Regions from separate parts of the Microbacterium sp. JZ101 genome, predicted to be linked through region 1. Evidence: predicted binding sites of a transcription regulator. Region 1 holds the regulator's gene; the other holds the start of a gene.
The links. The regulator LexA, encoded in region 1, represses DNA repair genes until DNA is damaged. The targets are predictions, from matches to a motif close to TCGAACANNTGTTCGA.

Region 1 (15,083 bases):
GTCCTCGTAGCCGAGCCCCGGCTGGTCGTTCTTGACGCCGATGACGACCTCGCCGGCCTCCGTCATGCGATCGAAGGTCGGGCTGCCCTCGAGCTGGACGTCGCTCGCGACCTCCCAGAGCGCCTCGTCGCCGCCGTCGCCACCCGCGTCCCCGCCGGTGCCGCCATCACCCGTGGGCGACCCGCTGTTGCAGCCGGCGAGGGCCAGCAGCGCGACGGCCGCGATGCCGACGCCCGCGATGTTCCGGAACTTTCGCATGTGATTTCCTCTCTCGTGGATCAGATCGAGTCGCGTGCGCGTGGCCGCGCGACCCCGGTACGTCACTGGGTGATGAGCTTCGACAGGAAGTCCTTGGCACGGTCCGACCGGGGATTCGTGAAGAACTCCTCGGGCGTCGCCTGCTCGACGATCTGCCCATCCGCCATGAACACGACGCGATTCGCGGCCCTGCGCGCGAATCCCATCTCGTGCGTGACGACGATCATCGTCATGCCCTCGCGTGCGAGACCGACCATGACGTCGAGCACCTCGTTGATCATCTCGGGGTCGAGCGCGCTCGTCGGCTCGTCGAAGAGCATGACCTTCGGATGCATCGCGAGAGCGCGTGCGATCGCGACGCGCTGCTGCTGGCCGCCCGAGAGCTGGGCGGGGAGCTTCGACGCCTGCTGGCCCACGCCGACGCGGTCGAGCAGCGCCCTGGCCTCCTTCTCGGCGTCGGCCTTCTTCATGCCGCGGACCCGGATCGGGCCGAGGGTCACGTTCTCGAGGATCGTGAGGTGCGAGAAGAGGTTGAACGACTGGAACACCATGCCGACCTCGGCGCGGAGATTCGCGAGCGCCTTGCCCTCCTTGGGCAGCTCCTTGCCGTCGATCGTGATCGTGCCGCTCGTGATCGTCTCGAGGCGGTTGATCGTGCGGCACAGCGTCGACTTGCCCGAGCCGGACGGCCCGATGACGACGACGACCTCGCCCTTGTCGACGGTGAGGTCGATGTCCTTCAGGGCGTGGAAATCTCCGTAGTGCTTCTGCACGTCCTTGATGACGACGAGGGGCTCAGCCATGGGCCCACCCTAGGCGCACTCTGAGCATCGGCTGAACACCGACGCGGGAGCCTTTACCGAGTTGTAACGGGTCGACGGCGGCTCAGCCGGCCGCGCGCTGCGCGAACGCGGTCTCGTAGAGGCACACGCTCGCGGCGGTCGCGAGGTTGAGCGACTCGGCCTTCCCGTAGATGGGGAGGCGCAGCGCGCCGTCGGCGAGGGCGAGCGCCTCGTCGGCGAGCCCGCGCGCCTCGTTCCCGAACAGCCATCCCATCGGGCGAGCGAGCGCGCCGCTCTCCCGCGCCGCGAGGAGGTCGTCGCCCTTCACGTCGGCCGCGAGGACAGCGAGTCCCGCGCCCTTCGCGCGCGTGATGACGTCCTCGAGCTCCGCGCCGACCGCGACCGGCACGTGGAAGAGCGACCCGGTGGTCGAGCGGACGACCTTGGGGTTGTACGGGTCGACCGTGCGGCCCGTGAGGATCACGGCGTCCGCGCCCGCGGCATCGGCCGCCCGGATGATCGTGCCCAGGTTGCCGGGATCGCGCACCTCCTCGCAGATCGCGATGAGGCGCGGCTCTGCCGCGAACACGTCCTTCAGCGCCGTGGGGTTCTGCTTCGCCACCGCGACGAACCCCTGCGGCGTGACCGTGTCGGCCATCGACTCGAGGACGGGCTCGGTGACGAACTCGATGTCGACGCCCTCGTCGATCAGCTGAGCACGGAGGTCGGCGTGCTTCTCGAGCGCCGTCGGCGTCGCGAAGAGCTCGACGATCACGTCGGGGCGGTAGGTCACCGCCTCGCGCACGGCCTGCGGCCCCTCCAGGAGGAACAGCCCCGTCTCCTTGCGCGCGACGCGCCTCGCCAGCTTCGCTACGGCCCGCACACGCGGCGACCGGGGATTCTCCAGCACATGTCAAGTCTAGGGACATGACAAGAGGGCGCCCCTCACGGGACGCCCTCTTGCGGAGATCGTGTCAGATCACGCAGCCGACTTCGGCGCGTTCACGTCGCCCGGCAGCGCCTTCTTGGCGACGTCGACGAGCGCGGCGAACGTGGCGGGCTCGTTCACGGCGAGCTCGGCCAGCATGCGGCGGTCCACCTCGACACCCGCGAGGCCGAGGCCCTGGATGAGGCGGTTGTAGGTGAGGCCGTTGGCGCGGCTCGCAGCGTTGATGCGCTGGATCCACAGGCGACGGAAGTCGCCCTTGCGCTGGCGGCGGTCACGGTACGCGTAGACGAGCGAGTGGGTGACCTGCTCCTTCGCCTTCCGGTACAGACGCGAACGCTGTCCGCGGTAGCCCGAGGCGCGCTCGAGGATGACGCGACGCTTCTTCTGCGCATTGACTGCGCGCTTGACTCTAGCCATTCTTCATACTTCCTAACGAACGTGCGTCGCGGTCAGCGACCGAGGAGCTTCTTGACGACCTTGAGGTCGTTGCCAGAGATGACCTGGTCCTGGTTCAGGCGGCGGGTGCGGCGGCTCGACTTGTGCTCGAGGTTGTGACGCATGTTCGCCTGCTGCTTCTTGATCTTGCCGCTGCCGGTGATCTTGAAGCGCTTCTTGCTGCCCGAGTGGGTCTTCTGCTTCGGCATCTTCTTCTTTTCCTTACGTCTGCGCCCCACGGGGCGACGTTGTGTGCAACCCGCCGCGGCGGGAAGTTCTCGGGACTACTCCCCGGCGGGAGCGGCCTTGGCCTCGCGCTGCGCCTGCTTGTTGGCTGCGCGGGCGGCGTTCTGCTCGGCCTTCGCCTCCGACTTGTTCTTGTGCGGAGCGATCACCATCACCATGTTGCGGCCGTCGATCGTCGGGCGCGACTCCACGGAGCCGAACTCCGAGACGTCCTCGGCGAACTTCTGCAGCAGGCGCACGCCCTGATCGGGACGCGACTGCTCGCGTCCGCGGAACAGGATCATCGCCTTGACCTTGTCGCCGGCCTGCAGGAAGCCCTCGGCACGCTTGCGCTTGGTGTCGTAGTCGTGCTGGTCGATCTTCAGGCGGAAGCGGACCTCCTTGAGGACCGTGTTCGCCTGGTTGCGGCGTGCTTCCTTGGCCTTCTGGGCGGCCTCGTACTTGAACTTCCCGTAGTCCATGATCTTGACCACGGGAGGACGAGAGTTGGGGGCCACCTCGACGAGGTCGAGGTCTGCCTCCTGCGCCAGGCGCAGAGCCACCTCGATACGGACGACGCCGATCTGCTCGCCTGCCGGGCCGACGAGTCGGACCTCTGGCACGCGGATGCGCTCGTTGGTGCGGGGATCGCTGATGCGGAACTCCTTGGGTGCGAGATTCGAGCCTCCGCAGCTGCGAGGGTCGCGGCTGCGGGCGGGAGAGTCTTCAGCATCCACCCGAGCACGACGACACGCATCGGCTCGACACCCTGATCGACTCGCGCAGACGCGAGCGGAGTGTGCATGACCCGGTAGCCTGGAACGGCAAGCGCGGGTGGGAACTGAATCCTCTTTCGTCCGGAGAGCACTCCGGAGCCCGCAGAAGTCTAACAGAGAGCGGACCATGAGCGCCATTCCCGCGGACAACTCCCCCTTCGACCCCGAGCGCCACGCGCGATGGGAGGAGCAGGAGCAGGCGTCGGCGGCGACAGATGCCGTCCGCGACATCGCCGACGTCGCGGCCGTCGAGGTCATCGCCTCCGGCTGCGTGCACCTCATGAGCGCCGCCGCCGTCAAGCTCGGTCTCGCCGACTCGCCGGACGCCGACGACCTCGTCGATCTCGACGAGGCGCGCAAGCTCATCAACGCCCTCGCGGGACTCGTCACGGCCGCGGCGCCCGAGATCAGCGACATGCACGCGCGGCCGATCCGGGATGGCCTGCGCTCGCTTCAGCTGCGCTTCCGCGAGCTGTCGACGATCCCCGACGCCCCCGGCAAGGGGCCGGGCGAGAAGTGGACGGGGCCGGTCGTCTGACGCCCGACGCGGCGGCCCCACGTCTCAGGCGGCGTCGAGTTTGACCTGGAGCGAGTCGACGAGCACGGCGATCCGGTCGTCGGCGGCCCAGCGGCGCGCGAGACGCTGGAGGACGGCGTCGAGCTCGGACCGGTCGAGGCCCGCGATGAGCTTCAGGCGCACGATGAGCTCCGGGCCGGCGAGCCGCGCGCCCGGATCCCCTGCCTCCACGCCGACGTCGACGACGGCGAGCTCCCCCGCCACGCTGTCCTGCAGCCCGAGGAAGACGTCGGGATTGGCCGGGGCGGGCTCCCACCCCTGATCCTGCGCGATCGCCCACACGGCAGGGCGGCGCACGACGAACTCGGTCGGGCTCGTCGGGTCGAGCACGATGAGGTCGGTGTCCTCGCCCGCCGCCGAGAGCGCAGCGCGCGTGCCCGCAACCGGGATCGGCCGCGCCTTCGGGTCCCACGCGGACATGGTGTCGACGCAGGAGAAGAGCGGAAGCACCTTGCGCCCGTCTGGCGCGGCCACGGTCACGATCGAGAGCTCCTGGGTCTTGTCGACCGTGAGGCCGTTCGGCCCGACGCCCTCGTCGCCCTTCTCCGTGACGAGCGGCACGAGCACGCGCGCCGTCCGCAGGGCGTCGACGACCGCGCGCTGAGAGCCGGACCCGGCACGGAACGACGTCAGCGCCTCCCACAGGGCGGGATCGGCTGAGCCGTCGTCGCCTGCCGCCGGGTTCGGCTGGAACCGGCGACCCTCCCAGGGGACGCCGGCGGAGTCGGCGGAGTTGTCAGTACCCCGCGACATCCAGTGCCTCGGCGAGCGTGAACGCACCGGCGTAGAGCGCCTTGCCCACGATCGCCCCTTCGACGCCGAGCGGCACGAGCTCACGCAGCGCGACGATGTCGTCGAGGCTCGACACGCCACCCGAGGCGACGATCGGCTTGGGCGTGCGCTGCGCCATCTCGCGGAGCAGCTCGATGTTGGGGCCGCGCAGCGTGCCGTCCTTGGTGACGTCCGTGACGACGTAGCGGCTGCAGCCGGCCTCCTCGAGGCGGTCGAGCACCTCCCAGAGGTCGCCGCCGTCCTGGGTCCAGCCGCGCGCGGCCAGCGTCGTCCCGCGCACGTCGAGGCCGACCGCGATCGCCTCGCCGTAGCGGCTGATCACGGAGGCCGTCCACTCGGGGTTCTCGAGGGCCGCCGTGCCGAGGTTGATGCGCTGGGCGCCGCTCTCGAGCGCCGCCTCGAGCGAGGCGTCGTCCCGGATGCCGCCGGACAGCTCGACGTTGACGCCGCGCATGTGCTTGATCACCTTGCGCAGGATGCCGGCGTTGCTGCCCCGGCCGAACGCGGCGTCGAGGTCGACGAGGTGGATCCAGTCCGCCCCCTGGCTCTTCCAGTTCTCCGCGGCCTCGATGGGGTCGCCGTAGCTCGTCTCCGAACCGGCCTCGCCCTGCGTCAGGCGGACGGCCTTGCCGTCCGCGACGTCGACGGCAGGGAGGAGGGTGAGAGCGGGAGTGGATGCGAAATCGTTCATGTCACCTCGTGCTCGCAGGCATCTCCTGCCGACGCACGAGTCAAGAGACTAGACCCGTGCCGCCCCCGACTCCAAGTCGACGCGGCTCAGCCTGCGCGGCGCAGCCCGTCGACCCAGTTGCGGAGCAGGCGGATGCCCGCCTCGCCCGACTTCTCGGGGTGGAACTGCGTCGCGCTGAGCGGTCCGTTCTCGACCGCGGCGAGGAACCGGCCGCCATGCGTCGCCCACGTCAGGACGGGCTGCGGGAACGGCGGATCGACCTCGAGCTCCCACTGCTGCGCGGCGTAGGAGTGCACGAAGTAGAACCGCTCGGACTCGAGCCCCTGGAAGAGGCGCGAGCGCTCCCCCGCCTCGAGGGTGTTCCAGCCCATGTGCGGCACGACCGGGGCGTCGAGCTCGGTCACGGTCCCCGGCCACTCCGCGAGGCCCTCCGTCTCGACCCCGCGCTCGATGCCGCGGGCGAAGAGCACCTGCATGCCGACGCAGATCCCGAGGACGGGGCGCCCTCCCGCGAGGCGGCGCTCGATGAGCTCGCCGCCACGGATCGCGTTCAGCTGCTCCATGACCGCCTGGAACGCGCCGACGCCGGGCACGAGCAGCCCGTCGGCCGCGAGCACCGCCTCGCGGTCGCGCGTCAGCTCGACGTCGGCGCCTGCGGCCTCGAGCGCCTTGACGGCGGAGTGCACGTTGCCCGACCCGTAGTCGAGCACCGCGACGGTCGGTCGCTCGTCGCTCACAGTGCGCCCTTGGTCGAGGGAATGCCCTCGACGAGCGGATCGAGGGCCTTGGCCTGACGGAACGCGCGCGCGAAGGCCTTGTACTCCGCTTCGGCGATGTGGTGCGGGTCGCGGCCGTTCAGCACGCGGACGTGCACGGTCAGGCCCGCGTTGAACGCGAGGGCCTCGAACGTGTGGCGCACGAGCGAGCCCGTGAAGTGGCCGCCGATGAGGTGCTGCTCGAAGCCCGCCGGCTCCCCCGTGTGCACGAGGTAGGGACGCCCCGAGATGTCGACGACGGCCTGTGCCAGCGCCTCGTCGAGCGGGACGAGGGCGTCGCCGTAGCGCGAGATCCCGGCCTTGTCGCCCAGCGCCTCGCGGATGGCCTGCCCGAGCACGATCGCCGTGTCCTCGACCGTGTGGTGCGCGTCGATGTGGGTGTCGCCGGTCGCCTTCACGGTGAGATCGGTGAGCGAGTGCTTCGCGAACGCCGTGAGCATGTGGTCGAAGAACGGCACGCTCGTGTCGATGCTGCTCCTGCCCGTTCCGTCGAGGTCGAGCTCGAGCTCGATGCTCGACTCGCTCGTGGAACGGGTGCGGCGCGCGGTACGGGTCATGCTCCGATTCTACCGGCGCGACCCGACCGGGCTCCTCGCGCGCTCAGCGGCCGATCTCGGCGAGCGCGTCGAGGAAGGCGCTCGTCTCGTCCTCGGTCCCCGCGGTCACCCGGAGGTGTCCGGGGATGCCGATGTCGCGGATGAGCACGCCGCGGTCGTAGAGCGCCTGCCAGGTCGCGTGCGGATCCTCCACGCCGCCGAACAGGACGAAGTTCGACCACGTCGGGTACACGGTGTAGCCGAGCGCCTCGAGCGTGGCCGAGATCCGGTCGCGCTGCTCGACGATCTCGTCGACCATCGCGAGCATCGTGTCGGCGTGACGCAGGGCCGCGGAAGCCGCCGCCTGCGTGAGCGCGCTGAGGTGGTACGGGAGGCGGACGAGGCGGAGGGCGTCGACGACCGCGGGGTCCGCGGCGAGGTAGCCGACGCGCGCGCCCGCGAACGCGAACGCCTTGCTCATGGTGCGCGAGACGACGAGCCGGGGCCGCCCGGGCAGCAGCTGGAGCGCCGAGGGCACGTCGCGCGGCGCGAACTCGCGGTACGCCTCGTCGACGATGACGATGCCGTCGGTCGCGTCGTAGACGGCTTCCACGACGTCGTTCTCGAGCGGCGTCCCCGTCGGGTTGTTCGGTGCGCACAGGAACACGACGTCGGGCCGGGCCTCCGCGACCTGCGCGGCCGCGCTCTCGGGCGTGAGGGAGAAGTTCGCCCCCCGCTCCCCCGACACGAACGTCGCGCCGACGCCGCGCGTCAGCAGCGTGTACATCGAGTAGGTGGGGGCGAAGCCGAACGCCGTCCGCCCCGGTCCGGCGAACGCCTGGAGGAGGTGCTGCAGCACCTCGTTCGAGCCGTTCGCGGCCCAGATCTGCTCGGGCTCGAGCCCGTGCCCGAGGTACTCCGCGAACCCTTCGCGGAGCGCCGTGAACTCGCGATCCGGGTAGCGGTTCACATCCCGCAGCGCGAGGGCGACCGAGTCCGCGATGTCGTCGGCGACCTCGTCGGGGATCGGGTGCGTGTTCTCGTTGACGTTCAGCGCGACGGGCAGCGGCGCCTGCGGAGCGCCGTAGGGCTGCTGTCCGCGGAGGTCGTCGCGCAGGGGGAGGTCATCGAGAGAGACGGTCACCCGTCCATGCTAGAGCGCGCGACGGACTCACTCGCCCGTCGAGTAGGCGGCGGGGATGGCGATCTCCTGCCCCGCGGCGATGTCGCTCCCCGGGAGCTGGTTGAGGTGCAGGATCTCGTCGACGACGTCGCGCGGGTCCGCCTCGGGGGCGACCGCCTGCGCGATGTCCCACAGGGTGTCGCCCGCCATGACCGTGACGGTGTCGAAGGTGCCGGCAGGCGCACTGTCCTCGCGCGAGGCGAGGGCCGCGCCGCCGCTGAGCACCCCGAATCCGATCGCCGCGACGAGCGGAGCCGCGGCGAGCGCGGCGAGGACCCGGCGGCCGCGCACCGTGAGGCGGAGGCGGGTCGAGCGTGCCGGAGCGGAGCTGTTCGTGCGCATGGCGGTTCCTTCCTGTAGATCACTTCGAGTCCGTCTGCTCGGCCGGGAGAGACGGACCCGAAGTGATGTTCCGAACCTATCTTCGATGTGGTCGCGGTGTCAAGAACTCTCTTCGAACGGGTTTCGCGACTTCTGCGAGACACGCTCGAACAAATCTCCCGGAATCCCGTCGAGATCCGCTAGCGTCGTCCTGACGGGACCACCACATCACGCACCTCCGACATTCGAGCGGGGCAGCGAAGGAGCACGACATGACGGATGCGGGCACGCGCGAGGAGAAGCCGCGCACGCGGCGGCGCAAGAACCTGAGCGACAAGCAGCTGGCCATCCTCGAGGTCATCCAGCGCTCCATCCAGCACAACGGCTACCCGCCGAGCATGCGCGAGATCGGCGACGCGGTCGGACTGAAGTCGCTCTCGAGCGTGACGCATCAGCTCGGGCAGCTCGAGCTGAGCGGCTACCTGCGTCGCGACCCCGGGAAGACCCGCGCGATGGAGGTGCTCATCGATCTCCCGGGCTCGGCGGCGGAGAACCCGGCCGACTCGGGCCCCGCGGTCGGCGACGCCGCTCTCGTGCCGCTGGTCGGCCGCATCGCCGCCGGCGTCCCGATCACGGCCGAGCAGCAGGTCGAGGAGATCTTCCCCCTCCCCCGACAGCTCGTCGGCAAGGGCGAGCTCTTCATGCTCAAGGTCAGCGGCGAGTCGATGATCGACGCGGCGATCTGCGACGGCGACTGGGTCGTCATCCGATCGCAGGGCACGGCGGAGAACGGCGACATCGTCGCGGCCATGGTCGACGGCGAGGCGACCGTCAAGACGTTCCGTCAGCGCGACGGCCACACCTGGCTCCTCCCGCGCAACTCGGCGTTCGAGCCGATCCTCGCCGACGACGCTGTGGTCCTCGGCAAGGTCGTCGCTATCCTGCGCGCGGTCTGACGGCGCACACGAGGAGGGCGGGAGCCGGTCGGCTCCCGCCCTCCTCGTGTGCCGGGAGCGAACCGGCGGTCAGGAAGCCGCGGTCTCGCGCAGCGCGACCCCGGCTTCGCGCAGCACCGCGAGCACGGTCTCGTGCTCGTTGAAGGCGTAGAGGTGGATGCCCGGGGCCCCGCCGGCGAGCACCTCGCGCGCGAGGTCCGCCGCGTAGGCGATGCCGATCTCCCTGCGGCCCTCGGGGGTCGGCTCGACCTCGAGCGCGATCGACAGCTCCGACGGCAGGGGCTCGCCCGTGAGCTCGAGCATGCGCGCGAGCTTGGCGGGAGAGGTCACGGGCATGATGCCGGGGAGGATCGGGATGGTCACGCCCGCGGCCCGGGCGCGATCGACGAAGCGCAGGTAGTCGTCGGCATGGAAGAAGAGCTGGGTGATCGCGGCCTCGGCGCCGGCCGCCTGCTTCGCGAGGAGCGCATCGAGGTGCTCGAGCGGATGGCGCGAGCGCGGATGCCCGTTGGGGAAGGCCGCGACGAGCGTGCGCGCACGCGGGGCGCGGTCCACCCGCACCGCCTCGGGAACGCCCGGGATCGTCGTCTCGCCGTAGGGAGCGCGCTCGGCCTGCACGCGGTGGATGAGCTGGACCAGCTCGGCCGAGGTCCGCAGGTCGCCCAGGAACGCGTCGTCCTCGTCCTTCCCGGCGGGCGGGTCGCCGCGGATGGCGAGGAAGCTGAGGATGCCCGCGTCGAGGAACTCGCGGATGAGGGCGCTCGCCGTCGCGTAGTCGTTGCCGACGCACGTGAGGTGAGCGAGCGGCTCGACGTCCGTGTTCTCGCGGATCCACCGCAGCACGCGCAGCGACGCACCGCCCGTGGAGCCGCCCGCGCCGTACGTGACGGAGAGGAAGTCCGGGCCTGCTGCGGCCAGGCGGCGGATGGTCTCCTCGAGAGCCGCGGTGCGCGCGGGCGTGCGCGGCGGGTACAGCTCGAACGAGAACGGCGTGGCCGACGTCGCCATGTCCCTCCTCCGTGCTCTCCGGTCGCCGCGGCGATCCCCTGCCGCCGCATCCGGCCTCTCCTCTCCCGACCGTAGTCGCCCGCGCGCGGACGCGGGAGCATCTGTGACGCTCCGTGTCGGAACGTCGCCGGTTACCGTGGAGGACATGACGCAGACGCTCCCGTTCGGCTCGTGGCCGTCGCCCATCGCGGCGTCCGACATCGCGGGGAACTCCCCGCGCCTCGGCGACGCGCGGTTCGTCGGGGGCGACGTGTGGTGGGCCGAGGGCGTCGCGGCCGAGCGGGGGCGCACAGCGGTGCTGCGGGCGAGCGACGGCGCGAGCGTCCTTCCCGCGCCCTGGAGCGCGCGGTCTCGCGTCCACGAGTACGGCGGCGGCGCGTGGACCGCGGCCGACGACGGCGCACTCCTCTTCGTCGAGCAGTCGGATCAGCGCGTGTACCTGCGCACGGCCGATGCGGAGCCCATCCCGCTCACGCCCGCGGGCACCGGCATGGCGTTCGGCGACCTCGTCCTCGCGGAGGGCCGACTGTGGGCGGTCCGCGAGACGCAGGGCGCCACGGGGGCTCCCCGTCGCGACATCGTCGTCATCCCGCTCGACGGCAGCGCGGCGGAGGACGCGTCCGCGATCGTGAGCGTCGTCGCAGGGAGCGACTTCGTCGCCTACCCCGCACCGCGCGCTGGCCGGCTCGCGTGGATCGCGTGGGACCATCCGGACATGCCGTGGGATGCCGCGGAGCTGCGCGTCGGGCGCATCGAATCGGATGGGCGCGTGCGCCGCTGGACAACACTCGCCGGCGGGCGCGGCGTCGCGGACGGGCAGGATGTGTCGGCGCTGCAACCCGAATGGGCGGCGGACGATGAGCTCCTCTTCGTCGCGGACCCTCCTGCCGCGCCCGGCGGCCCTGCCCGATGGAACCTCCGCCGCGCCCGGCTCGACGCGGCCGGAGGCGCCGTCGTGGAGCCGCTCCTGCCTTCCGACGCCGACACGGGCGGGCCGCTCTGGAATCTCGGGACCCGCTGGTACGCGCGGCTCGAGGACGGTCGGATCGCCGCGGTGCAGACGAACGGACGCGACCGGCTCGTGCTCGTCGATCCCGGAACGCGGGCGGTGACGGAGCTCGAGACGCCGCTCGGGCAGATGCTCGTCAAGGACGTCGACGGCGCGCGCCTGCTGCTGTCGGGCGCCGGCCCGCGGACGCCGGGCGGCATCTGGCTCCTCGACGTCGACGCGCGGACCTTCGCGCCGGTGCGCGGCGGGGAGACCGACCTCGACCCGGCGTGGATGCCCGAGGCTCTGCCGCTGTCGTTCCCCGGGCCGCGCGGCGATGTGCACGCCTTCGCATTTCCGCCGACGAACCCGCTCGCGACGGGCCCCGAGGGCGACCTGCCGCCGTATCTCGTGCTCGTGCACGGGGGCCCGACCGCGCACGTCTCGGGCGACCTCTCCCTCGCGGTCGCGTACTTCACGAGCCGGGGCATCGGCGTGCTCGATGTCAACTACGGCGGATCGACCGGCTACGGGCGCGCGTACCGCGAGCGCCTCAAGGGCGGATGGGGCGTGGTCGACGTCGAGGACGTCGCGGCCGCCGCGCGCGGCATCGCCGAAGCCGGCATCGCCGACCCCGCGCGCCTCGCGGTGCGCGGAGGATCCGCGGGCGGATGGACCGTGCTGTGCGCGATCGCCGACACCGACGTGTTCTCGGCCGGGATCAGCCGCTACGGCGTCGCCGACCTGCGGATGCTCGTCGCCGAGACGCACGATTTCGAGGCGCGCTACATCGACGGCCTCGTCGGCCCGCTCCCCGAGGCGGAGGAGCTGTACGCGAGGCGATCGCCGCTGTCTCGCCCCGAAGCGCTCCGCACGCCCCTCCTCATCCTCCAGGGCGCGGACGACCCGGTCGTGCCGCCCTCGCAGGCCGAGGCGCTGCGCGACGCGCTCGCGGCGAACGGGGTCCCGCACGCCTACCTGCTGTTCGAGGGCGAGGCGCACGGGTTCCGCGGACGCGAGGCGATCATCCGCTCGTTCGAGGCCGAGGTCGCGTTCCTCGGCGCCGTCCTCGGGTTCGAGACGCCCGGCGTGCCGCCCCTCGAGATCGAGGGCCTGTCCGACCCGCGGGGTACGGTCTGACGCGATGGAACTGACAGCGCTCGTGCTCGCCGCGATCGGCGGCGCCGACCTCATCCGCGCGGCAGCGCAGGGCGCGCGACTGCGCACGGCGGGCGTGTCTGCCGTGCTCGTCGTCTGCGCGCTCGCCGGCGGGGCGCTCGGCGCCGATCCGCTCGCGTCGCTCGTCCTGGCGCTGGGCCCGGTCGTCGCCGCGCTCGGCTGGCTCGCGACCATGCGCGCCGACGACTCTCCGCTCGGCTTCCTCCCGGTCGTGCTCCTGGGCGGCATCGCCCTGACGGCGATCGTCGTCCCGCCGCCCGCGGTCGCCATCCGCGTCGAGTGGGGGCAGGGCGAGGGCCTTCCCCTGTCGATCGTCCTCCTCGGGGCCGGCGGCGCCCTGTTCCTGCTCGAGTCGGCGAACCGGGTCGTCCGCACGGCGCTGCGCACGGAGGACGTCCCCGCGGACGGCGACGTCGCCCCGTCGCGGCGGCGGCGCCTCTTCGGCCAGCGGGGCGAGCGCGACACCGCGGCGCCCGACCCTCAGGACGTGCACACGCTCCGCGGCGGACGCCTCATCGGACCGCTCGAGCGGATCGTCGTCGGCGGCCTCCTGCTCGCGCACGCCTACCCGGTCGTCGCCGCGCTCATCGCGGCCAAGGGCATCGTGCGCTTCCCCGAGATCTCCCGCGACCGCGAGCGCGGCACGCAGGCGGAGTACTTCCTCGTCGGAAGCATGGTGAGCTGGGCGCAGGCGCTCGCGGTCACCGCCCTCGTGTGGCTGGGGTCCGCCGCGCTCGGCTGAGCGAGACGGACCCCGCCCTCACCCCGCGCTCGAGAAGCGCTCGAGCTCGGCGGCGAGACGCGGCGACACGCGCGCATGGACCCGCGTGCCCCCGGACTCGTGCTCCTGCTCGAGGAAGAGGCCGGTCTCGTGGATGGCCGAGATGAGATCGCCGCGGTCGTAGGGAACGAGGGCTCGCACCTCCACGGCGGGAACGGGAAGCGCCGCCTCCACGACGGCGCGGAGCTCCTCGATGCCCTCGCCCGTGCGGGACGAGACGAACACGGCGTCGGGCTCGAGACCGCGCAGCACGAGGCGCGCGTCCTCATCGATGAGATCGGCCTTGTTGAACACGATGATCTCGCGGATGTCGCGCGCGCCGACATCCGCCATCACATCGCGGACGGTCGCGATCTGGCCGGCCGGATCCGGGTGGTGCGCGTCGACGACGTGCACGATGACGTCGGCGTCGGCGACCTCCTCGAGCGTCGAGCGGAACGCCTCGACGAGCTGATGCGGCAGGTTGCGCACGAACCCGACCGTGTCGGCGAACGTGAACACGCGCCCGTCGGATGTCTCGGTGCGCCGCACGGTCGCGTCGAGCGTCGCGAAGAGCGCGTTCTCGACGAGCACCCCCGCGCTCGTGAGGCGGTTCAGAAGCGACGACTTGCCCGCGTTCGTGTACCCGGCGATCGCGACCGACGGGACGGTGTGCCGCTTGCGCTCGGAGCGCTTGGCGTCGCGCGCGGGCGCGAAATCCCTGATCTGCTTGCGCAGCTGCGCCATGCGGGTGCGGATGCGGCGGCGATCGAGCTCGATCTTCGTCTCACCCGGTCCGCGCGAGCCCATGCCCGCTCCGCCCGCGCCGACCTGTCCGCCCGCCTGTCGGCTCATCGACTCGCCCCAGCCGCGCAGACGCGGCAGGAGGTACTCGAGCTGGGCGAGCTCGACCTGGGCCTTGCCCTCTCGGGTCTTCGCGTGCTGGGCGAAGATGTCGAGGATGACGGCGGTCCGGTCGATCACCTTGACCTTGATGACGTCCTCGAGCGCACGCCGCTGGCTCGGGGCGAGCTCGGCGTCGGCGATCACGGTGTCGGCGCCGGCGGACATCACGATGTCCTTGAGCTCCTCCGCCTTGCCGCGCCCGATGTAGGTCGCGGGGTCGGGATGCGGGCGGCGCTGCAGGACGCCGTCGAGCACGGTCGAGCCCGCCGTCTCGGCGAGCGCGGCGAGCTCCCGCAGGGAGTTCTCCGCGTCGACGAGCGAGCCCTGCGCGTACACGCCCACGAGGACGACGTTCTCGAGACGCAGCTGGCGGTACTCGACCTCCGTGACGTCCTCGAGCTCGGTGGACAGACCGGCGACGCGTCGGAGTGCGTGGCGCGCCTCGAGGTCCCACTGGTCGCCGTCGGTCGTCGACCCGGCCGCGGTTCCCGCATCCTGCAGCGCCTGCGCTGCTCCGAAGATGCGGACGCCCGAGCGCGCCTCCGCGTGCGAGAGCACGCGATCGACCGGGTCCGTCGTCGGATCGGTCTGCACGTCGGGATGGAAGGTGTCGGTCAAAGGGTGCCTTTCGTGGTGGTGTGCGCTCCGCGGGCCCGGGTCGGCGTGCGTCCGGGTGCGATGAGCCCTACAGGATACCGCGCGCGGGGATCGCGGGACAGGCGGTTGCGGGAACGAGGGTGTTGCGTGCGACCCGGATGCCTCCGGTAATCTCGAGGATCATGGGGGACCACTACTTCAGCGCGCATCCCTCCGCCCCCGAGCAGCTCCGTCGCATCCGCGTGTCCCTCGCCGACCGCGACGTCGAGGTGACGACCGCGGGCGGGGTCTTCAGCCCGGATCACGTCGACAGCGGCACCCGCGTGCTGCTGTCGAACACCCCTGAGCCTCCCGCCGGCGGCGACTTCCTCGACCTCGGCGCCGGCTG
Region 2 (15,083 bases), 1.3 Mb from region 1:
CGGCCATCGCGGCGTCCTGTCACACATCCGCCTCGGCCGGCGTCTCCATGTCGAAGGCTCGACAGAGGAGGCATCATGGGGAACGTGACGGGACGCAGGACCGAGGTCGTCGTCATCGGCGGCGGCTACGCGGGAGTGCTGGCGGCGAACCGCCTCACGCTCCGCGACGACGTGGCGGTGACGCTCGTGAACGCGCGCGATCGCTTCGTCGAGCGGGTGCGCCTCCACCAGCTCGTGGGCGGATCGGATGACGCCGTCGTCGACTTCGGCGACCTGCTCGCGAAGCGGGTCCGCCTTGTCGTCGACACCGTGACCGAGATCGACGCGCCCCGCCGGCGGCTCGTGCTCGAGAAGGGCGAGCCGCTCGCGTACGACTACCTCGTCTACGCCGTGGGCAGCACGAGCGGGCCGCTCGAGGTGCCCGGCGCCGCGGAGCACGCGCTCCCCCTCGCGACGCTCGAGGAGGCCGAGCGGGTGCGCGCGGCACTCGGGAGCGCTCCCGTCGACGCGCCCCTCGTCGTCGTGGGCTCGGGCCCGCTCGGCATCGAGACCGCCGCGGAACTCGCCGAGCTCGGCCGCCGCGTGACGCTCGTGTGCGGGCGCGTTCTCAGCCCGTACAGCCACGAGAGCGCGCGCGGGACCATCCGCCGCCGTCTCGAGAGCCTCGGGGTGCAGCTGCTCGAGGGGACGACCGCCGTGCGCGTCACGCGCGCATCCGTCGAGCTCGCCGACGGGCGCTCGACCCCGAGCGCGGTCACGATCTGGACCGCGGGCTTCGCCGCCGCGGATCTCGCGCGCCGCAGCGGCCTCTCGACCGACGCGGACGGCCGACTGCTCGCCGACGAGACGCTCACGAGCATCGACGACGACCGCATCGTCGCGACCGGCGACGCGGCCTCGCCGCAGGGCGTGCCGCTGCGGATGAGCTGCCAGGCCGCGCTGCCGCTCGGGTCGCACGCCGCCGACACGGTGCTGCAGCGGATCGCGGGAGGCGCACCCGCCGGCTTCGACCGCGGCATCGCGGCGATGTGCGTGAGCCTCGGGCGCCGCTTCGGCGTGTTCCAGTTCGCGCGCTTCGACGACACCGCCATCCGCCTGCATGTGCCCGGCCGACTCGGCGCGCTCCTCAAGGAGGAGGCGTGCAAGAGCCCGATCTCGCAGATCAGGGCCGAGGCGCGCCGCCCCGGGACGCATCGGTTGCCGGTCAAGGACGGCCGGCGCGCCGAGCGCGTGCGCGCGGCATCGGATGGCGCGAGCCGGCTCGGCGAGAGCGGCGAGCGCCCGGCGGCGAGCGCGGCATGAGCGCCCCCGCGACCGAGGCGTTCGTCCGCCACCGCAACCTGCTCTTCACCGTGGCGTACGAGATGCTCGGCTCGGCCGCCGACGCCGAGGACGTGCTGCAGGAGGCCTGGCTGCGCTGGTCGGGTGTGGACCAGGACGAGGTTCGCGACGAGCGCGCGTACCTCGTGCGGATCGTCACGCGCCTGTCTCTCGATCAGATCCGGACGCTGAGCCGCCGCAAGGAGACGTACGTCGGCGAGTGGCTGCCCGAGCCGCTGCGGACGACCCCCGACGTCGCCGAGGACGTCGAGCTCGCCGAGAGCGTGTCGATGGCGCTCATGGTCGTGCTCGAGACGCTCGCACCCACCGAGCGGGCCGTGTTCGTGCTGAGGGAGGCGTTCGGGTTCGACTACGCCGAGATCGCGGAGTCGCTCGACAAGTCGCCCGCGGCCATCCGCCAGATCGCGCATCGCGCGCGGGCGCACGTGGAGGCCCGTCGTCCCCGGCAGACGGTGTCGACGCGCGAGGCGCGCGTCGCCGTCGCGGCGATGCAGCGGGCGATCGAGGAGGGCGACTTCCAGGCGCTGCTCGACGTGCTCGCGCCCGACGTCGTCATGATCGCCGACGGCGGCGGCCGGAAGCAGGCCGCGGTGCGCCCGATCGTGGGCGCCGACCGCGTCGTGCGCCTGCTCACGGGCGGCATGGCGAAGCACGGCGGGGTGCTGACCTCGGCGCCCGCCGACCTCAACGGCACGCCGGCGCTGCTGCTGTCGGTCGACGGGGAGGTCGATGGAGCCCTGGCCCTGCGCGTCGAGGACGGGCTCGTCACGGGGCTCTACTACGTGCGGAACCCCGAGAAGCTCTCGCGCATCGCGACCGAGACGGCGCTCTCGCGCTAGCTCTGGCGCTCTTCGGCCGCGGCCTCGTGGTGGCGGATGACCTCGGCGACGACGAAGTTGAACCACTTCTCGGCGAACTCGGGGTCGAGGTGCGCGGCCTCGGCAAGTGCGCGCAGCCGCGCAACCTGCTGCTCCTCGCGCTTCGGGTCGGACGCCGGGAGGGCGTGCTCGGCCTTGAGGCGGCCGACCTGCTGCGTGCAGCGGAAGCGCTCGGCGAGCATGTAGACGAGCGCGGCGTCGATGTTGTCGATGCTGGCGCGCAGGCGCAGCAGCTCGGCGCGGGCTTCCTCGTCGTTCAGGCTCATGCCATCGAGGGTACCGGCCCTCAGCGCGTGGGCAGGAGGTGCGTCGGGGTCGCCAGCGGCAGGCGGTGCCGCGGTCGGGAGGGCACGCCCGTGCGCGTGTCGAGCGGGAGCGAGACGATCTCGCTCGACCCCTGGCCCGCGACGAGCAGGGCGTCGCGCCCGACGAAGTGGTGCCGCGGCGTCACGACGCCCGCCTCGACGAGCGCGACCTGATCGAGCGAGCCGCCGTCTCCTCGCACCCTCAGCACGGCGATCGTGTCGCTGCCGCGCAGGCCCGCGTAGAGGAACTCGCCGTCGCGCGAGCGGGCGAGCTCGGCGCCGGTGTCGCCGGCGAGCGATGCGCCCGACGCGGGCGATCCGCCGCGCAGCGCCCAGCGGCCATCCCGATCGCGCCCGAGCACGAAGACCTCGCCCGAGAACTCGGTGAGCACGTAGAGGTATCCGCTCGGGTGCAGCACCATGTGCCGCGGCCCGGTGCCGAACGGGAGCACGACCTCGTGGTGCGGCGCGAGCCCGCGCGCCGAGTGCCGCCAGAAGCGCACGAGGTCGTAGCCGAGGTCGGTCGTCGCGACGAGCCCGCCGGGCAGGAAGAGCGCCGAATGCGCGCGGGACGGCCGGGGCTCGGATGGCGCGCGGCCGCCCGCCTGCACGTCGCGATCTGCGGCGCGCGCGTCTCGGAGAAGCGTCTCGAGGTCGCCGTCGTCGTCGCGCTTCGCGAGGAGGTCGCGCACGGCGGGATCGTCGAACGGGTCGGACGCGCCCTGGCCGAGCGCGGCGAGGAGGCCTGCCAGACCGTCGTCCTCCGTGTTCCCCGCGAGCATCGAGGCGATCCGGCTCGGGTCGGCGTCGCCCTCGACGAGGGCGCGCAGGTCCATCGCGCCCTCCCATGACGGCTGCGCGCTCTGCTCGCCCGCGAGGAGGGCGGCGATGTCGGTCGGCTCGGCGCCCTGCGCCAGGAGATCCTTCACGTCCACCGTGCCCTCGCCCTCGAGCGCGGCGCCGAGGTCGGGCTCGGGTGCCGCGGCATACGGGTCGGCGGCCGCTGCGCCGAGCGCCGGCGCAGCGAGCGTCCCATCCGGACGCAGCGGGACGTGCACGACCCGTCCATCGCCCCAGCACGACGCGATGAGGTGCGAGCCGTTGGCCGCGACCGCGAGATGGCACACGGCTGCGCCCGCCTCGACGGCGTCGCCGTGCGGTGCGAGCGAGACCTCCCCCGTCCGCGCGAACGCGGCGATCCGGCCGTCCGCCTCGAGTGCGGCGTAGAAGACCTCGCGGGTCGGGTGGGCGGCGAGCCACGACGCCGATTCGGCGCGCGCGGCCAGGCCGCGGTCGGCGAGCATGCCTCCGGCGAGCGGCGACTCCGCCTCCCCCGCCGTGATGAGCGAGATGCCCTCGGACTCCCCGCCCTGCGCAGGGCCCCAGCCGCCGATCCAGAACTTCATGTGGCCATCCTCTCGCGCCGGGGCGCCTCCCCGCTGCCGGACGGGTGACGCGCGGGCTATGCCGCCCCGCGGGTCGCCGTGCGGATGCGGTAGAGGCTCGTCGTCGCCGTGATGAAGAGCTCGTCGCCATCGACGCCGCCGAAGCACACATTCGACACGACCTCAGGCACGGCGATGAAGGCCGCCTCGCGGCCGTCGCGCTCGTACACGTGCACGCCGTCGCCCGCCGACGACCACACGCGGCTGTCGACGTCGACCGCGATGCCGTCGGAGTGGCCCACGGCCGGTGCCGCGAAGCGACGGCCGTTCCCCACCGCGCCACCCTCCACGTCGTAGGCATGGATCGCCGGAGCGGCACCCGTGTCGGTCACGTAGAGGATCGTGCCGTCGGGCGAGAACGCGATGCCGTTGGGGCGGTCGAGGTCGCGGACGACGGGCGCGAGCGTGCCGTCGGGATCGAGCCGGAACACCCAGCACGCCCCGTACTCGCGCTCGCCCGGGTGCCCCTCGAGCGGCTGCGTGATGCCGTAGTCGGGGTCCGTGAACCAGTACGCGCCGTCCGCGGCGATGGCGACGTCGTTCGGGGAGTTGAGCCGCACGCCGTCGTACCCGTCCGCGAGAGCCGACACCGTGCCATCCGCCCGCTCTCGCTCGAGCCGCCGACGGCCGTGCGAGCACTGCACGACGCTGCCGTCCCGATCGAGCGCGCGCCCGTTCGTGAACTCGACGCCCGTGCGGTGCTCGGTCGCATCGCCGGTCGCCGCATCCCACCGGAGGATGCGGTCGCCCGGGATGTCGCTCCAGCGCACGCAGCCCTCGTCGGGGATCCACAGCGGCCCCTCGCACCAGGTTCCGCCCGTCCAGAGCCGCTCGAGCGCGGCGCCCGCGGCGATCATGCGCTCAGATGAGGTCGTGGCGCACGATCACCTGGTCGCGGCCGGGGCCGACGCCGATGACCGAGATGCGCGTGCCGCTCATCTCCTCGAGCGCGAGCACGTAGTCCTGCGCGGTCTGCGGCAGGTCCTCGAACGTGCGCGCCGACGAGATGTCCTCGCTCCAGCCCGCGTAGTGCTCGAGGATCGGCGTCGCGTGGTGGAAGTCGCTCTGGTTGACCGGCACCTCGTCGAAGCGCTCGCCGTTCACGTCGTACGCGACGCACACGGGGATCTTCTCGAGCCCCGTGAGGATGTCGAGCTTCGTGAGGACGAGGTCGGTGATGCCGTTGATGCGGGTCGCGTAGCGCGTGATGGGGGCGTCGTACCAGCCGACCCGGCGCGGACGCCCGGTCGTCGTGCCGAACTCGAAGCCCGCCGCACGCAGCCAGTCGCCCTGCTGGTCGAAGAGCTCGGTCGGGAACGGGCCCGACCCGACGCGCGTCGTGTAGGCCTTGACGATGCCGACGATGCGGTCGAGGCGGCCGGGGCCGACGCCCGATCCGGTCGCGGCGCCGCCCGCGGTCGCCGACGACGACGTCACGAACGGGTAGGTGCCGTGGTCGATGTCGAGCATGGTGGCCTGGCCGCCCTCGAACACCACGACCTCGCCCGCGTCGAGCGCCTTGTTGAGGAGGAGGCCGGTGTCGCACACCATCGGGCGCAGGCGCTCCGCGTACGACAGGAGGTCCTCGACGATCTCATCGCACGTGATGCCGCGCCGGTTGAAGACCTTCACGAGCAGGTGGTTCTTCTGCTCGAGCGCGCCCTCGACCTTCTGGCGGAGGATGCTCTCGTCGAACAGGTCCTGCACGCGGATGCCGACGCGGTTGATCTTGTCGGCGTAGGCGGGGCCGATCCCGCGCCCGGTCGTGCCGATCTGGCGCTTGCCGAGGAAGCGCTCGGTGACCTTGTCGAGCGTGCGGTGGTACTGCGTGATGATGTGCGCGTTCGCGCTCACGCGGAGCTTCGAGACGTCGATGCCGCGCGCCGAGAGCGCGTCGAGCTCGGCGAAGAGCACCTCGAGGTCGATGACGACGCCGTTGCCGATGACGGGGTTCACCCCGGGGCTCAGGATGCCGGAGGGCAGGAGGTGCAGGGCGTACTTCTCGTCGCCGATGACGACGGTGTGCCCGGCGTTGTTGCCGCCGTTGAACTTGACGACCCAGTCGGTCCGCTCGCCGAGCAGATCGGTCGCCTTGCCCTTGCCCTCGTCGCCCCACTGGACGCCCACGATCACGATGCCCGGCATGGAATACCCCCTGATGGGTCGTTGTGCCCGGATGCCCGGAACGGCTCCCGGCGGAGGCGTGCGTGTGCCGCGGCGCTCTCCCTGGCCATCCTATCGGGGGCGGTCCGCGGCGCCCGCTGAGCTGCCACGGGGCGTCATCGGCCTCGGGATTGCCAGCGTTCTCCGATACCGTCGAGGGGATGCGCATGTGGAACCTCCCTCTCCAGCCGGCGCGGATGGCGGCGGCGCGATGAGCGCGCGCCTCGGGCTGCAGACGGCTCAGCTTCTGCAGGAGATGATCCGCAACGCGGCGGTGAACGACGGCCGTCCGGACTCCGGCCACGAGATCCGCCAGGTGCGCACCCTGCAGAGCTTCTTCGAGGGATCCGGGCTCGACGGCGTCGTCGTCGAGCCGCATCCAGGCCGCGGGAGCCTCATCATCCGCATCCCGGGCACCGACCCGCACGCGCCGTCCCTCGCCCTCCTCGGGCACACCGACGTCGTGCCCGTCGAGGAGGCCGGATGGGAGCGCGATCCGTTCGGCGGCGAGATCGTCGACGGCGTGCTGTGGGGCCGCGGCGCGATCGACATGCTCAACCTCACGGCGGCCTACGCCGTCGTCACGCGGGAGATCGCACGGCAGCGGTTCCGCCCGCGCGGCGACCTCGTCTTCGCCGCCGTCGCCGATGAGGAGAACGGCGGCCACTACGGCGCCGGCTGGCTCACCGAGCACCGGCTCGACCTCATCGACGCCGACTACGTTCTGACCGAGTCGGGCGGCGCCCCCGCGGGCGGCAAGCCCGCGATCGGCATCATGATCGGCGAGAAGGGCCAGGCGCCGCGCACGCTGCGCGTCACGGGCGTCCCGGGCCACGGCTCGGCCCCGTGGGGATCGCGCAACGCCGCCGTCATCGCGGCCGAGGCCGTCGCGCGCATCGCGCGGTTCCGCACGCCGACCGTGATCACACCGCAGTGGCACGCGTACGCCGACGCGCTCGAGCTCGACGCGGAGACGACCGCGAAGCTGCAGGACCCCGAGCGCCTCTACGAGGGCCTGCCCGCGACCGGCCTGCTGCAGGGGTTCGCGCACGCGTCGACGCACACGACCATCTCGCCGAACGTCGTGCACGCGGGCGACAAGCTCAACGTGATCCCCGGCGAGGCGACCGTGCGCCTCGACATCCGCGTCCTCCCCGACGTCGACGCGGCGGATGTCGACGGCTATCTGCGCGAGGCGCTCGGTGACCTGCTCGAGAACGTGCGCATCGAGGGCGACGAGTTCGTGCAGTCGACCGTCTCGCCCACCGACACTCCTCTCTTCGACGTGCTGCGCGGGGCGGTCCGCCGCGCGCGCCCCGACGCCGACCTGCTGCCGATGCTCGCCGCAGGCGGCACGGACGGGCGCTTCTACCGGCTGCGCGGCGTGCCGGCCTACGGCTTCGGCGTGCTCAGCGACCGCTGGGACTACGGCAAGTTCCGCACCCTCTTCCACGGGCACAACGAGCGCATCGATCTCGAGTCGCTCGACCTCACGGTGGACGCGATCGACCACGTCGTGCGCGAGTTCCTCGGGCGCGATCACGGCGTGCGCGTGAAGCGCTGAGCGCACCCGCATCTCCCCTGCGCACGCGGCTGTGCGCCGAGGTGTGCTGGCGTCTGGTGTGCTGTCGTCTGGTGCGCTGGCGCTTGGTGTGCTGGGTGGATGTCGGTGGTGTGTGCTAGCGCTCGTCGCAGAAACATCCCGATCAGAGGAAGAAAAGTATTGCGCTTGTCGTATCGATGTTCTATGCTGAATACATGGCGAAGGAGCCAGGATTCGAACCTCTCTTCCCGGGCGCGGCGGTCCGGGACGCGCTGACGCGGCTGGAAGGGCTGGCCGAGGGCGTGCGTGAGGTGACGGACGCGGACCTGATCGCGTTCGCGGGTGAGGTCGAGCACCTCGGGCGCACGCTCGATGCGCTGCGCACCCGGGTCGCGGGAGAGGTCGATGCCCGCTCCCGCCGCGGTGACGACGACCCGCTCGCGGGCCGGTACGGGTGCCGCACCGGGCTGGAGCTGCTCGAACGCCTCACCGGGGCGTCGAACCGGGAGCTGCGCGGGCGGGTGCGGCTGGATGAGGCCACCCGCACCCGCACCGCCCTGACCGGGGAGGACCTCGATCCCCGGTGCGTGCACGTGGCCGCCGGGCTCGCGTCCGGACTGCTCGGTGCAGAAGCGGCCGCGGGGATCGTGAAGGCCGTCGACACCGCCCGCCGCGGCGGCGGGCACCCCGACCGGGTCGAGCTCATGGAACGCCACCTCGTCGCCCTCGCCACCGGCACCATCACCCCCGACACCGACCCCGACACGGACACGGGCGTTGCCGACGCGGACGCGGAGGCCGACGCGGGCGCGGATGCGGACGCGGACGCGGGGCGGGATCCGCTGGAGGAGCTCGCGCCGGTCCCGCCGCTGTCGGTGGTGAACGTGCACGCGCAGGCGTGGATCGACGTGCTCACCGCCGACGGCACCGAACCCGACCCCGACCGGCCCGAACGCGACCGCACCCTGAACCTCACACCCCTGCCCAGCGGAGCCTTCCGGGTCAACGGCACCCTCGTCCCCGAAGCCGGCGCCCTCCTGCAGAACCTCCTCTCCGCCCACACCAACCCCGCCCGCAACGTCACCTTCACCAAAACCAGCGACGGCGACGCGGGCGACGGGCCGGACAGCAAGGACGGGGACGTTGACGCGGGAGGGAATGCCGCGGACGATGCCGGACTCGACGACGGCATCGGCGCGGAGTTCGGTCCGGTCATGCCGGACACCCGCTCACCGGCGCAGAAGCGGCACGACGCGTTCTTCGCGATGATCCAGGCCGCCTCACGCGCCGCCGAGACCCCCACCCTCGGCGGCGCCGCCCCCACCGTCATGATCCACATCACCGCCGACGACCTCACCACCACAGACCCCACCGGCGACGGCCCGCACGACAACCCGGCCCACGGCACGGGTTCCGCGTTCGCCCGCCCGCGGCACGGCATCGCGCACCTCGACGGCGTCGACGCGCCCGTCCCCGCGACCGTGGCCCGCCGGATCGGATGCACCGGAGACATCCTCCGCGCCGTGTTCACCCCCGAAGGACGCATCCTCGAGCTGCGCAGCATCCAACGCTGCTTCACCCCCACCCAGCGCAAAGCGATCGTCGCCCGCGACGGAGGATGCATCATCCCCGGCTGCACCATCCCCGCCGCCTGGTGCGAAATCCACCACGTCGAAGACCATGCCCGAGGCGGACCCACCGAAACCGACAACGGCGTCCTGCTCTGCTGGTGGCACCACCACCACCTCGACACCTCCGGCTGGAACATCCACATGCACCACGGCGTGCCCTACATCGTCCCGCCACGATGGATCGACCGCGACTGCACACCCCGCCCCGCACAAGGATCCGCCACCCACATACGCACCCGCATCCGCCGCACCCTCACCCGCATCCGCACCTGACCCACCACGGCACACCTTGCTGACTGCCTCGACTGCCGACGGCCCCGACCTGGGTGGATGGCCGGTACGCTCGCGTTCGTGAGCGCAACCGACACCCGGACATCCGCCCTCGTCGACCTCGGAGACGGCCTGCGCGTCTCACCGCAGGGATACGGCGGCATGTCCCTCACGGACGTGTACGGCCCGATCTCCGATGACGACGCCCTCCGCACGCTCACGCACGCGGTCGATGCGGGCGTGACGTTCATCGACACCGCGAACGTGTACGGCGAGGGCCGCAGCGAGCGCATCATCTCGCGGCTCCTCGCCACGCGTCGCGACGAGGTGCAGCTCGCGACGAAGTGCGGCATCGTGCCCGGCGGCCGCATCGGCGAGAGGTCGGTGCGCGGCGACCGCGCCCACATCCGCGAGCAGATCGACCTCAGCCTCAGCCGCCTCGGCACCGACCACGTCGACCTCTACTACCAGCACCGCGTCGACCCGAACGTGCCCATCGAGGAGACCGTCGGCGCGTTCGCGGAGCTCGTGCAGGAGGGCAAGGTCCTCCACATCGGCCTCTCGGAGCCCACCGGAGACGAGCTGCGCCGGGCCGCTGCCGTCCATCCGATCGCCGCCGTGCAGAGCGAGTGGAGCATCGTCAGCCGCGACGTCGAAGCGCACGTCGTCTCGGCAGCGCGCGAGCTCGGCGTGGGCTTCGTGCCCTACTCCCCGCTCAGCAGGCAGTGGCTCACCGGCGCGTTCGACGCCGCGGCGATGGTCGAGGGCGACGGGCGGCCGAAGTTCCCGCGCTTCGCGACCGAGGCGCTCGCAGCCAACGCGCCGATCCTCGCCGAGGTCCGCGACCTCGCGACCGAATCCGGCGTGACGCCCGCACAGCTCGCGCTCGCCTGGCTCTCCGCGAAGGGCGAGCAGCTGGGGCTCCCGGTCGTGCCCATCCCCGGCACGCGCTTCGCCGACCGCGTCGACGAGAACCTCGGCGCCGTCGGAGTGCGCCTCGACCCGGAGGTCGTCGCGCGACTCGACAGCATCGCAGACCGGGTCACGGCGCACCGCTCGTTCGACCCGCTGTGGGTCTCGGATGGCCGCGAGCAGCCGGGCGCTCCGCAGAACCCGCGGCCGACCACCTGACCGTCAGGCCCGTTCGTCGACGAGCGGCTCCAGCGCAAGGGCCGCGACGACCGCGATGAGCGGAAGGGCGACGAGCGCCTGCAGGATCGCTTCCATGATGCCTCCTCCCCGGATGCACCCTGCATCCAGGCATCCAGAGAACAGGCCGCGCCCCGGCGGTGCCCCTGTGCGGGCTCAGAACGGCCTGCGCGGAGCCTGATGAGGTCGCAGGGAACGCTCGGAATCCCCTGACGATGCGGCCTATGCTGACGGGCATGACCGCCGATGCGCTCCTCGACCCGCTCTTCCTCGATGTCGCGGATCCGGCCATCCGAGACCTCCGCACCCTGCGCGAGGATCTCGCGGTCGCGCCGACGCCCCTGCAGCCGCTCGACCGGCTGCGCGACAAGCTGGGCGGCGGTCCGCGGCTCTGGGTCAAGCGCGACGACCTGACGGGTCTCGCCCTGGGCGGCAACAAGACGCGCAAGCTCGAGTACCTCCTCGCGGACGCACGGCAGCACCGCGCCGACGTGCTCGTCACGGTCGGCGCCGGCCAGTCGAACCACGCCCGCCAGACGGCGGCCGCCGCGGCCAAGGCCGGGCTCGAGTGCGTCCTCGTGCTGCGGGTGCCCGCCGACGCGACGCCCGAGTACCGCGGCTCGGGCAACGTACTCCTCGACCGGGCGCTCGGGGCGCAGGTCGTGCTCGTCGAGGAGACGGCGGATGACGTGCACCCCGAGATCGCGGCGGCCGACGCGGTCGTCGCGCAGCTCCGGCAGGACGGGCTCCGGCCCTACCTCATCCCGACGGGAGGCTCGACACCGGTCGGCGCCCTCGGGTACCTCGAGTCGTACGCGGAGCTCGCCGACAGCGGCCGCACCTTCGACGAGATCGTCTTCGCGAACGGCAGCGGCGGCACGCATGCGGGCCTCCTCGCGGCCCGTGAGCTCCTTCCCGGCGCCGGTCGCCCGCGGATCCACGGCGTCGCCGTCTCGCCCGAGGTCGACGCCCTGACCGACACCGTCGAGTGGATCTCGCGCGAGGTGCTCGGGTTCTTCGGGCGCGAGCCCGCCGAGTCGCCCTGGCTCGACGCGGCGCACATCGGCCCGGGCTACGGCGTCCTGACGGAGGGCGGCACTGAGGCCATCCAGCTCTTCGCGCGCACCGAGGGCATCCTCCTCGACCCGGTCTACACGGGGAAGGCGGCGGCTGCGCTCATCGCCGGCGTCCGCTCGGGCGCGTACTCCGAGGACGAGGACGTGCTGTTCCTGCACACGGGCGGCGCTCCTGCGCTGTTCGCGCACGCTCCCGCGCTCACGGAGGCGTTCTCGAGCTGAGCCGCGCGGTGCTCCCGCCCTGCCCAGCCCGGCGGATAGTCTCGGCGGCATGACCGCAGATTCGCGCGCCTGGACCACGGCATGGCAGATCGCGCGCGTCGCGACCGCGATCGCCCTGGTCTCGGCGACCGCTGCGCAGTTCTCGCGGACGGTCGGCAACGCGCTGACGAAGACGGAGGCGCACGCGTCTCACCTGCCGACCGTGATCTCGAACTTCTTCAGCTACTTCACGATCGAGTCGAACCTCTCGAGCGCCATCCTGCTCGTGGTCGCCGCGATCTGGACGTGGAGCCGCGGTCGCGACGGCCGCCGCGAGCCAGCGGGACTGTCGCTTCTGCTCGCCTGCGTCTCGACGTACATGATCGTGACGGGCGTCGTCTACAACATCCTCCTTCGCGGCATCGAGGACCCGACGACCTCGGTCGCGTGGGCGAACGAGGTGCTCCACGTCGTCGGCCCGCTCTTCCTGCTCGCCGACGTGCTCGTCGCCCCGCGACGCGGCGCCCTGCCCTGGCGCGCGCTGGCCGTCGTGATCGCCTTCCCCGTCGTCTGGGCCGTGTACACGCTGCTCCGCGCGAACGCGATCACGGGGCCGGCGACCGGCAACCCCTGGTGGTACCCGTATCCGTTCCTCGATCCGCATCTCCAGGGCGGATACGGAGGGGTCGCGCTGTACATCGTCGGCATCGCCGCGGCCATGGGCGTCATCGGCGCGGCCGTCATCGGCGTGGGGCGCTGGCGCGCAGCGCGCACGGCGACCGAGCGGATGGCCGCCGGCCGGCTCCCCGAGGAGCGCACGCCGATCGCGTAGCGCCGGATGGCCGCCGAATCGGGCGGGGAGCCGCGCGGCTCTAGGATGGAGAGCATGTCGAAGGTCCTGGAATCCCTCCCCGTCGGCGAGCGCGTCGGCATCGCCTTCTCCGGGGGTCTCGACACCTCCGTCGCGGTCGCGTGGATGCGCGACAAGGGCGCCATCCCGTTCACCTACACCGGCGACCTCGGGCAGCCCGATGAGGACGACATCGAGTCGATCCCCGGCCGCGCCCTGACCTACGGCGCGGAGGCCTCGCGCCTCATCGACTGCAAGCCGCTGCTCGTCGAGGAGGGTCTGTCGGCCCTCGCGTGCGGCGCGTTCCATATCCGCTCGGCGGGTCGCACCTACTTCAACACGACGCCCATCGGGCGCGCGGTCACGGGCACGCTGCTCGTGCGCGCGATGAAGGAGGACGGCGTCGACATCTGGGGCGACGGGTCCACCTACAAGGGCAACGACATCGAGCGCTTCTACCGCTACGGTCTGCTCGCCAACCCGCGCCTGCGCATCTACAAGCCGTGGCTCGACGCGCAGTTCGTCTCCGAGCTCGGCGGGCGCAAGGAGATGAGCGAATGGCTCGTCGCGCACGACTACCCCTACCGCGACTCCGCGGAGAAGGCGTACTCGACCGACGCGAACATCTGGGGCGCCACGCACGAGGCGAAGACCCTCGAGGAGCTCGACGTCTCGCTCGAGACCGTCGAGCCCATCATGGGCGTCCGCTTCTGGGACCCGGCCGTCGAGATCGAGACCGAGGACGTCACGGTCACGTTCGACGCCGGACGGCCGGTCGCCCTCAACGGCGTCGAGTTCTCCGACCCGGTCGCGCTCGTCTTCGAGGCCAACCGCATCGGCGGCCGCCACGGCCTCGGCATGAGCGACCAGATCGAGAACCGCATCATCGAGGCGAAGTCGCGCGGCATCTACGAGGCGCCGGGCATGGCGCTCCTCTTCATCGCCTACGAGCGCCTCGTGAACGGCATCCTCAACGAGGACACCCTCGCGACGTACCACGAGCAGGGTCGCCGCCTCGGCCGTCTCATGTACGAGGGCCGCTGGCTCGAGCCGCAGTCGCTCATGCTGCGCGAGTCCATCCAGAAGTGGGTCGGCTCGACGATCACCGGCACCGTCACCCTGCGCCTGCGCCGCGGCGAGGACTACACGATCCTCGCCACCGAAGGCCCCGGCCTGTCCTACGCACCCGAGAAGCTCTCCATGGAGCGCGTCGGCGACGCCGCGTTCGGCCCGACCGACCGCATCGGCCAGCTCACCATGCGCAACCTCGACATCGCCGACTCGCGCTCGCGCCTCGAGGGCTACGTCTCGCGCGGCCTCATCGGCGGCACGACGGGCGAGCTCATCGGCGCCCTCGAGAAGGGCGAGGCCGAGGAGATCACGGCCGGCACGGAGGCCGACGAGGCACTCGACGCCGCGGGCGAGTCCGCCGCGTTCGACACCGGCACGGACTGAGCCACGTTCTGACGAAGCGGCCCCTCCGATCGGAGGGGCCGCTTCGTCGTACCGGATCAGCGCCCGATGCTCGCGTTGATCCGGTCGTGCGCGATGACCCAGATGATGAGCCCCACGAGCGGGAACGCCAGGATCACGATAATCCACAGCAGTTTGAGCACACCGCCGATGGCGGGGTCGGCGATGGTCTTCACGATGGCGTAGATGATCGCGCCCAGCCAGATGAGGCCGGCCACGCCGATCCCGATCACGCCGATGATGCCGAGGATGTCCATGGGCTCACCCTAGGTCGGGTCGCGTCGCGATGCGTTCACGAGACGGCCTTCCGGATGTCGGCGCCCCGTGCCATCCTCATCTCGGATCCGGGCAGCGGGCCCGGCGGAGAGAGGACATCCCATGGCCTTCAAGATCTCGCCCTACATCAGCTTCGTCGACAACGCCGCGGAGGCGCTCGAGTTCTACCAGAGCGTGCTGGGCGGCACGCTCAACATCTCGAAGATGAGCGAGTACCCCAGCCCGGAGCTCGATGAGGCCGATGCCGACAAGGTGATGCACGGCCAGCTCGAGCTCGAGAACGGCTTCACGCTCATGGCCTCGGACACCCCGACCGGCATGCCGCGCGACGAGGGCGCGAACCTGTCGGTCACGATCTTCGACGGCGACGCCGAGGAGCTCCGCGGCATCTTCGAGAAGCTGGCCGACGGCGGCAGCGTGGTCGTTCCCTTCGAGCAGGCGCCGTGGGGTGACTGGTTCGGCATGCTGTCCGACCGCTTCGG

Region 2: the regulator LexA is predicted to act here: its motif matches at 7,865-7,880, upstream of M1D56_RS15790 (DUF222 domain-containing protein).

Annotation. Positions count from the first base shown of each region.
Region 1 is NZ_CP096400.1:1,149,849-1,164,931, reverse strand. Features, by position in the region: gene M1D56_RS05340 (glutamate ABC transporter substrate-binding protein) at 1-258, opposite strand, end outside; gene M1D56_RS05335 (amino acid ABC transporter ATP-binding protein) at 321-1,061, opposite strand; gene M1D56_RS05330 (TrmH family RNA methyltransferase) at 1,144-1,950, opposite strand; gene rplT (50S ribosomal protein L20) at 2,020-2,406, opposite strand; gene rpmI (50S ribosomal protein L35) at 2,439-2,633, opposite strand; gene infC (translation initiation factor IF-3) at 2,709-3,272, opposite strand; gene M1D56_RS05310 (DUF1844 domain-containing protein) at 3,553-3,963, shown strand; gene M1D56_RS05305 (SseB family protein) at 3,988-4,755, opposite strand; gene priA (bifunctional 1-(5-phosphoribosyl)-5-((5-phosphoribosylamino)methylideneamino)imidazole-4-carboxamide isomerase/phosphoribosylanthranilate isomerase PriA) at 4,739-5,485, opposite strand; gene hisH (imidazole glycerol phosphate synthase subunit HisH) at 5,572-6,222, opposite strand; gene hisB (imidazoleglycerol-phosphate dehydratase HisB) at 6,219-6,818, opposite strand; gene M1D56_RS05285 (histidinol-phosphate transaminase) at 6,862-7,941, opposite strand; gene M1D56_RS05280 (LysM peptidoglycan-binding domain-containing protein) at 7,969-8,322, opposite strand; gene lexA (transcriptional repressor LexA) at 8,574-9,257, shown strand; gene M1D56_RS05270 (methylenetetrahydrofolate reductase) at 9,327-10,265, opposite strand; gene M1D56_RS05265 (alpha/beta hydrolase family protein) at 10,411-12,393, shown strand; gene M1D56_RS05260 (hypothetical protein) at 12,398-13,174, shown strand; gene hflX (GTPase HflX) at 13,193-14,716, opposite strand; gene M1D56_RS05250 (class I SAM-dependent methyltransferase) at 14,878-15,083, shown strand, end outside.
Region 2 is NZ_CP096400.1:3,425,803-3,440,885, forward strand. Features, by position in the region: gene M1D56_RS15755 (NAD(P)/FAD-dependent oxidoreductase) at 76-1,302, shown strand; gene M1D56_RS15760 (RNA polymerase sigma-70 factor) at 1,299-2,180, shown strand; gene M1D56_RS15765 (chorismate mutase) at 2,177-2,485, opposite strand; gene M1D56_RS15770 (lactonase family protein) at 2,506-3,930, opposite strand; gene M1D56_RS15775 (SMP-30/gluconolactonase/LRE family protein) at 3,987-4,826, opposite strand; gene M1D56_RS15780 (adenylosuccinate synthase) at 4,831-6,114, opposite strand; gene M1D56_RS15785 (M20/M25/M40 family metallo-hydrolase) at 6,344-7,696, shown strand; gene M1D56_RS15790 (DUF222 domain-containing protein) at 7,891-9,579, shown strand; gene M1D56_RS15795 (aldo/keto reductase) at 9,658-10,707, shown strand; gene M1D56_RS15800 (D-cysteine desulfhydrase family protein) at 10,962-12,023, shown strand; gene M1D56_RS15805 (Pr6Pr family membrane protein) at 12,073-12,834, shown strand; gene argG (argininosuccinate synthase) at 12,889-14,307, shown strand; gene M1D56_RS15815 (PLDc N-terminal domain-containing protein) at 14,364-14,582, opposite strand; gene M1D56_RS15820 (VOC family protein) at 14,704-15,083, shown strand, end outside.